DNA from 2 places in the Amycolatopsis sp. lyj-84 genome. Region 1 is predicted to be linked to the other one. Evidence: riboswitches for the same ligand, from Rfam matches in the RefSeq annotation. Region 1 holds a riboswitch; the other holds the start of a gene.
The links. A riboswitch is a leader RNA that binds a small molecule or an ion and turns the genes downstream of it on or off. The one in region 1 is predicted to bind glycine.

Region 1 (3,402 bases):
ACCATGATCGCGGACAGCGTGTCGCGGTTGGCCTCGACCTTGGCACGCAGGTCTTCGAGGTCGACGTTGCCCTCGTCGGTGCACTTGACCACGACGACGCGCATGCCTGCCATGACGGCGGAAGCGGCGTTCGTGCCGTGCGCGGACGACGGGATCAGGCAGACCTCGCGCTCGGCCTGGCCGTTCGCGTGGTGGTACGCGCGGATCGCGAGCAGACCGGCGAGCTCGCCCTGGCTGCCCGCGTTCGGCTGCAGCGACACCTTGTCGTAGCCGGTGACCTCGGCGAGCCAGGTCGACAGCTGCTCGACGAGAACGTGATAGCCCTCGGCCTGGTCGGCGGGGGCGAACGGGTGGATGCCCGCGAACTCGCGCCAGCTGATCGGCTCCATCTCGGTGGTGGCGTTGAGCTTCATCGTGCAGGAGCCGAGCGGGATCATGCCGCGGTCGAGCGCGTAGTCCAGGTCGGACAGGCTGCGCAGGTAGCGCAGCATCGCGGTCTCGGAGCGGTGCGAGTGGAAGACCTCGTGGGTGAGGTACTCGCTCTCGCGGCCGAGTCCGGTGGGCAGCGCGCGGGCGTCGTCTGCGGCGGTGTCGACACCGAAGGCGTTGAGCACCTTGGCGATGATCGCGGGCGTGGTGACCTCGTCGACGGCGATGCGGACGTGGTCGGCGTCGACCGGGCCGAGGTTGATCCCGTTCTCGCGCGCGACGGCGACGACGGCTTCGGCCTGGCCGGGCATGCGGGCGAGGACGGTGTCGAAGAAGCCCTCGTGGACGACCTCGACACCACCGGCGCGCAGTGCTCCGGCCAGCCCTGCGGCGAGCTCGTGGACGCGGGTCGCGATGCGCTTGAGGCCGTCGGGGCCGTGGTAGACCGCGTACATCGCGGCGAGCACGGCGGGCAGGACCTGCGCGGTACAGATGTTGGAGGTGGCCTTCTCGCGGCGGATGTGCTGCTCACGGGTCTGCAGCGCGAGGCGGTACGCGGGGTTGCCGTCGGCGTCGACCGAGACTCCGACCAGGCGGCCCGGCAGCGAGCGCTCGAGCCCGGTGCGGACGGCCATGAACCCGGCGTGCGGGCCGCCGTAGCCGAGCGGGACACCGAAACGCTGGGTGGATCCGGCGGCGATGTCGGCGCCGAACTCACCCGGCGCGGTGACCAGCGTGAGGGCGAGCAGATCGGCGGCGACGGTGTACAGCGCGCCGGCGGCCTTCGCGGTCTCGGAGATGGCGGAGTAGAAGCCCGCGCCGCGCAGCACGCCGGAGGCACCCGGGTACTGGACGACGACGCCGAAGAACTCCTCCGGCAGGCCGGTGAGCAGGTCGCGGACCTCGACCTCGACGCCCATGGCCTCGGCGCGGGTGCGGACGACGGCGATGGTCTGCGGCAGGCACTCGGCGTCGAGGACGACCTTGTTCGACTTCGCCTTCGACGCGCGGCGCATCAGCATGACGGCCTCGGCGACGGCGGTGGACTCGTCGAGCAGGGAGGCGTTCGCGGTGGCGAGACCGGCCAGCTCGGAGACCATGGTCTGGAAGTTGAGGAGGGCTTCGAGACGGCCCTGCGAGATCTCCGGCTGGTAGGGCGTGTACGCCGTGTACCAGGCCGGGTTCTCCAGCACGTTGCGGCGGATGACCGCCGGGGTGACCGTGTCGTGGAAGCCGAGGCCGATCATCTGCGTCATCGGCTTGTTGAGCGCGGCGAGCGCGCGAAGTTCGGCGACGGCGTCCTCTTCGGACGCGGCGGGGGGAAGCTCGAGGTCACGGGTGACCCGGATCGCGGACGGCACCGCGGCCTGTACCAGGGCATCGAGGCTGCCGTAGCCGACCTCGGCGAGCATCTTGGCCTGCTCGGACTCCGAGGGGCCGATGTGCCGGTCGTCGAAGGACGTACTGGTCAAGGGAGCTCCTTCAATCAGGCGCCGGATAGACCGGTGCGCTGGGAACTCCCCCTCTGTCATGGCACCTGAGAGTTTCACCGTCCGTGAAGAGGACGGCTTTCACCTTGGGTGAGGCGCACTTGCGCGCCTGCTTTCCAGAGTGGCCTCGCGGAAGCGGTAGTGGGTACCTGAGAGATTCCGGGGAGTTTGCTCCTTCGGTGCCCCACCACGTTCGTGAGGGCTCTCCCGCTCCAGCTCAACGGCCCGATCTGCAGTTGTGCGCACACCGTACCTGGCGTGTTCGGCGCGCGTCTACTTCTGGCCGGGCACGTCACTTCTCCCGTTCGCCCGGACACCCGACGTGCCCGGGCCGTCGGGCCTGGCTAGGCGTTCTCCATCATCATCTCGGCGGTGATGGTGCCGCAGAGCTCGGCGCAGCGCGTCATCATGTCCGCGGCCTCGGCGAGTTCGGCGTCGCCGGTCTTGGCGCACTCCTCGGCGCACATGCGCATCATCTGGGAGGCGAGGCCGCACATCTTCGCGCACATGCGCATCATCTCGAGGTCGGCGATCATGGCCGAGCAGCGCATCATCATGTCCGCACTCATCCGCGACATGTCCGCGCAGGTCACCATCATCATCCCGAGCTTGGCGCCGCCGATCTCCATGCAGCGCGTCATCATCTCCTCGCACCGGACGTGACACTCGTTGCACAGGTCGATGCAGTCGCGCATGGCGGTGCTCATCTGCCGGGTCATCCTGGGGGCCTCCGCGCTTCTCGGATCGCGGAACCGTGCGGTTCCGCGATCCCAGAACTACCGCGCAGGCCAGAAGGTCGCCATCCCAACCACCGGGACGAGTGAGAGCGGGTGGAGTGAAGGGGCCCTTCACCGCATGGCACGTGGGCAAAGCGCCCTTCACCGCGTGCGATGCGGGGAAAGCGTCCTTCAGCTCCCGGGACCAGGGCCGGGCGGACCGCAAGTAGCCGACTAAAGGGCGACGGGGCGACGGGGCGGCCTCACAGCGGGGTGACGTAGGCCCCCGAGATGCCCCCGTCCACCAGGAACTGCGACGCCGTGATGAACGAGGCGTCATCGCTCGCCAGGAAGGCGACCGCGCCCGCGATCTCCTCCGGCTCCGCGAACCGCCCGACCGGCACGTGCACCAGCCGCCGCGCGGCCCGCTCGGGGTCCTTCGCGAACAGTTCCTTCAGCAGCGGCGTGTTCACCGGACCCGGGCACAGCGCGTTGACCCGGATGTTCTCCCGCGCGAACTGCACGCCCAGTTCCCGGCTCATCGCCAGCACCCCGCCCTTGGACGCGGTGTAGGAGATCTGCGACGTCGCCGCGCCCATCACCGCGACGAACGACGCCGTGTTGATGATCGAGCCCTTCCCCTGCCGCCGCATGTGGGGCAGCACCGCCTTGCAGCACAGGTACACCGAGGTCAGGTTGACCTTCTGCACCTTCTCCCACGCGTCGATGCCCGTGGTGAGGATCGAGTCGTCCTCGGGCGGGGAGAT
Region 2 (3,402 bases), on a different contig from region 1:
GATCTCCGCTTCGATGTAGCCGCGCAGCAGCCCGGCCCGGTCGGTCGTGCCCTGGATCCGCTCCTCGAGGAACTTGTCCTTCATCCCGGTCGCGGTGGTGACCACGGCCTGCATCAGGCCGGCCTTGTTGGTGAAGTGGTACGAGATGATCCGGGTGCTGGACAGCCCTGCCCGCTCCTTGATCTTCGCGAACGACGTCTTGTGGTAGCCGAGATCGGAGATCGTCGCGATCGTGGCGCCGACGATCTGGGCCCGCCGGGCGGCTTCGGTGACCGACAGCCCGAGCTCCGCCTGCACCTCTTGCATGGCGCTTTGGGTGGAAGGATTTACTTGCATGAGTAAAAATTAACACGGCTGAGTAAAACTGACAAGCGCGCGGCCGAACGGGGGACTGTTTCCGACAAGCCTCAAGAAGAGCTTGAGGTTGACCGCGCGTCGCGTTGACCGCCTTGCCGGACGCGCTTACCGTCAATGGAGGTAAATCGCCAAGGTGTGATTCGGATGTCTGGGGCATCCGTCTTGACGATGAACTCCGGTGCGGACTCACGTGGGTCCGCGCGGCTTTGTTCGCCGGCCGCCAGGTCGGGCGAGGGGAGGCATGGCGTGGTCGAGGCTGGTAGCCCTCAAGAGTCGCTCGTTCCGGTTGCTGACGGTGAGCAGGGCGAGCTGTTCCCCGACTCTTCCCTCCCGGACGAACTCGTCGGCTACCGCGGTCCCGCCGCCTGTCAGATCGCCGGGATCACGTACCGGCAGCTCGACTACTGGGCCCGCACGAAGCTGGTCGCACCGAGCATCCGCACGGCGCACGGATCCGGTTCGCAGCGGCTCTACTCGTTCAAGGACATCCTCGTCCTGAAGGTCGTCAAGCGGCTGCTGGACACAGGTGTCTCGTTGCAGAACATCAGGGTCGCCGTCGACCACCTGCGCTTGCGCGGTGTCCGCGATCTGGCCAAGGTCACCCTGTTCTCCGACGGCACCACCGTCTACGAGTGCACTTCGCCCGAAGAGATCGTCGATTTACTCCAGGGCGGGCAGGGCGTTTTCGGCATCGCGGTCAGCGGGGCGATGCAGGAGATCAGCGGGACCATCCACGAGTTCCCGGCCGAGCGGGCCGACGGCGGCGTGATCGAAACCGTCACGCCCGACGAGCTCACGCAGCGCCGTAACGCACGTCGCACCGGCTGATCATGAAGCCGCGCGAGCGGCAGGGTAGGCTCACTTCCGCGGTCGACGAATCCGCGCGGGAGAGACCGAGCCGATAACGGCCCGGCGCCGAAGGAGCAAGTCCTCCCCGGAACCTCTCAGGCACCCTGGACCGCGCGGACTAGACGCCTCTGGAAAGTGAATCGTCAGGTCACCACCTGGCGGCTCCGCCGACGGTGCAAGCCCGACTCAACCCACGGGCGAAACTCTCAGGCGCCCCCACGGGGGTACGGACAGAGTGGGGAGGGCCAGGGACAATCCGTCCCGGCCCCACCCCCGCGTCTTGGGAGGTCCCCGATGGAGCCTGATTCACTGGCCGCGCTCGAATCCGGAACCCCCTTCGCGGACCGGCACATCGGTCCCGGCGCGGAGGAACTCGCGCGCATCCTCGACGTCGTCGGCGTCGGTTCCCTCGACGAACTGGCCGAGCGCGCCGTCCCCGCGTCGCTCCGGGAATCCGCGACTCCGCTGGAGCTGCCTCCGCCCGCCACCGAGACGGCCGCGCTCGCCGAGCTCCGCGCGCTCGCCGCGCGCAACCGGCCGATGGTCCAGATGATCGGCCTCGGCTACCACGACACCGTCACCCCGCCGGTCATCCGCCGGAACGTGCTGGAAAGCCCGGCCTGGTACACCGCGTACACGCCGTATCAGCCGGAGATCTCGCAAGGCCGCCTCGAAGCGCTGCTCAACTTCCAGACCATGGTGGCCGACCTGACCGGCCTGCCGATCGCGAACGCTTCCATGCTGGACGAGGCGACCGCCGCGGCGGAGGCGATGACGCTGGTCCGCAGGGCGGGCAAGGCGAAATCGAACCGGTTCGTGGTCGACGAAGACACGCTGCCGCAGACGATCGAGGTCCTGCGCACCCGTGCTGAACCGCTCGGCATCGAGCTGGTGACCGCCGACCTGTCGCAGGGCATCACCGGACTCGGTCTCGGCGGCGACTTCTACGGAGTGCTGCTGTCCTATCCCGGCGCGTCCGGTGTCGTCCGCGAATGGGACCACACCATCGCCGAGGCCAAGGCGCTGGGCGCGGCCGTGGTGATGGCCGCGGATCCGCTGGCCTTGACCCTGCTGCGGTCGCCGGGCGAGCTCGGCGCCGACGTCGCGGTCGGATCGACGCAGCGATTCGGTGTCCCGATGGGTTTCGGCGGCCCGCACGCCGCGTACCTCGCCGTCCGGCAGGGGCTCGAACGTCAGTTGCCCGGCCGGCTCGTCGGAGTGTCGAAGGACGCCGACGGCGCCCCCGCGTACCGGCTCGCCCTGCAGACCCGTGAGCAGCACATCCGCCGGGAGAAGGCGACCAGCAACATCTGCACCGCACAGGTGCTCCTGGCCGTCATCGCTTCGATGTACGCGGTGTACCACGGTCCCGAAGGCCTGCGCGCCATCGCCAACCGCGCGCACCGGATGGCCACCGTGCTCGCGGCGGGGCTCGCCGAAAGCGGCGTGGACGTCGTGCACTGCGAGTTCTTCGACACCGTCATGGTCTCCGTCCCCGGCCGCGCGACCGGCGTCGTCGGCACCGCGAGGGAACTCGGTGTCAACCTCCGGCAGGTCGACGCGGACCACGTCGCCGTCGCCTGTGACGAGACGACCACCCGCGAGCATCTTTCCTTGGTGTGGAAAGCGTTCGGTGTCGCGGTGTCCGATGTGGACTCACTCGACGCGGACACCGCCGACGGTTTCCCGCCGGACCTGCGCCGCACCAGCGACTACCTGACGCATCCCGTCTTCCACACGCACCGCTCGGAAACGGCACTGCTGCGGTACCTGAGGGCGTTGTCCGACAAGGACGTCGCGCTCGACCGGAGCATGATCCCGCTCGGCTCGTGCACGATGAAACTCAACGCCACGGCCGAAATGGAGCCGATCACCTGGCCCGAGTTCGCCGGCCTGCACCCGTTCGCGCCCGCCGAGGACGCGGCCGGTCTGCTGTCCATCGTCAAGGATCTGGAACAGTGGCTGGCCGGGATCACCGGCTACGACGCGGTTTCCTTGCAGCCGAACGCCGGAAGCCAGGGCGAGTTCGCCGGATTGCTGGCGATCCGGGCCTACCATCGCGAACGCGGGAACGCGGCGAGGGACGTCTGCCTGATCCCGTCGAGCGCCCACGGGACCAACGCGGCCAGCGCGATCATGGCGGGGATGCGGGTGGTCGTCGTGAAATGCGACGACGAGGGGAACATCGACCTCGCC

Region 2: linked by a shared signal. The riboswitch ahead of gcvP (aminomethyl-transferring glycine dehydrogenase) and the one ahead of gcvP (aminomethyl-transferring glycine dehydrogenase) in region 1 are both predicted to bind glycine.

What each region holds. Positions count from the first base shown of each region.
Region 1 is NZ_JAJPWO010000007.1:240,525-243,926, reverse strand. It holds gene gcvP (aminomethyl-transferring glycine dehydrogenase) at 1-1,901, opposite strand, end outside; glycine riboswitch at 1,945-2,049, opposite strand; gene ACLJRM_RS22625 (hypothetical protein) at 2,264-2,638, opposite strand; gene ACLJRM_RS22620 (3-oxoacyl-ACP reductase) at 2,899-3,402, opposite strand, start outside.
Region 2 is NZ_JAJPWO010000001.1:396,904-400,305, reverse strand. It holds gene ACLJRM_RS02100 (TetR/AcrR family transcriptional regulator) at 1-306, opposite strand, end outside; gene ACLJRM_RS02095 (MerR family transcriptional regulator) at 604-1,185, shown strand; glycine riboswitch at 1,232-1,328, shown strand; gene gcvP (aminomethyl-transferring glycine dehydrogenase) at 1,501-3,402, shown strand, end outside.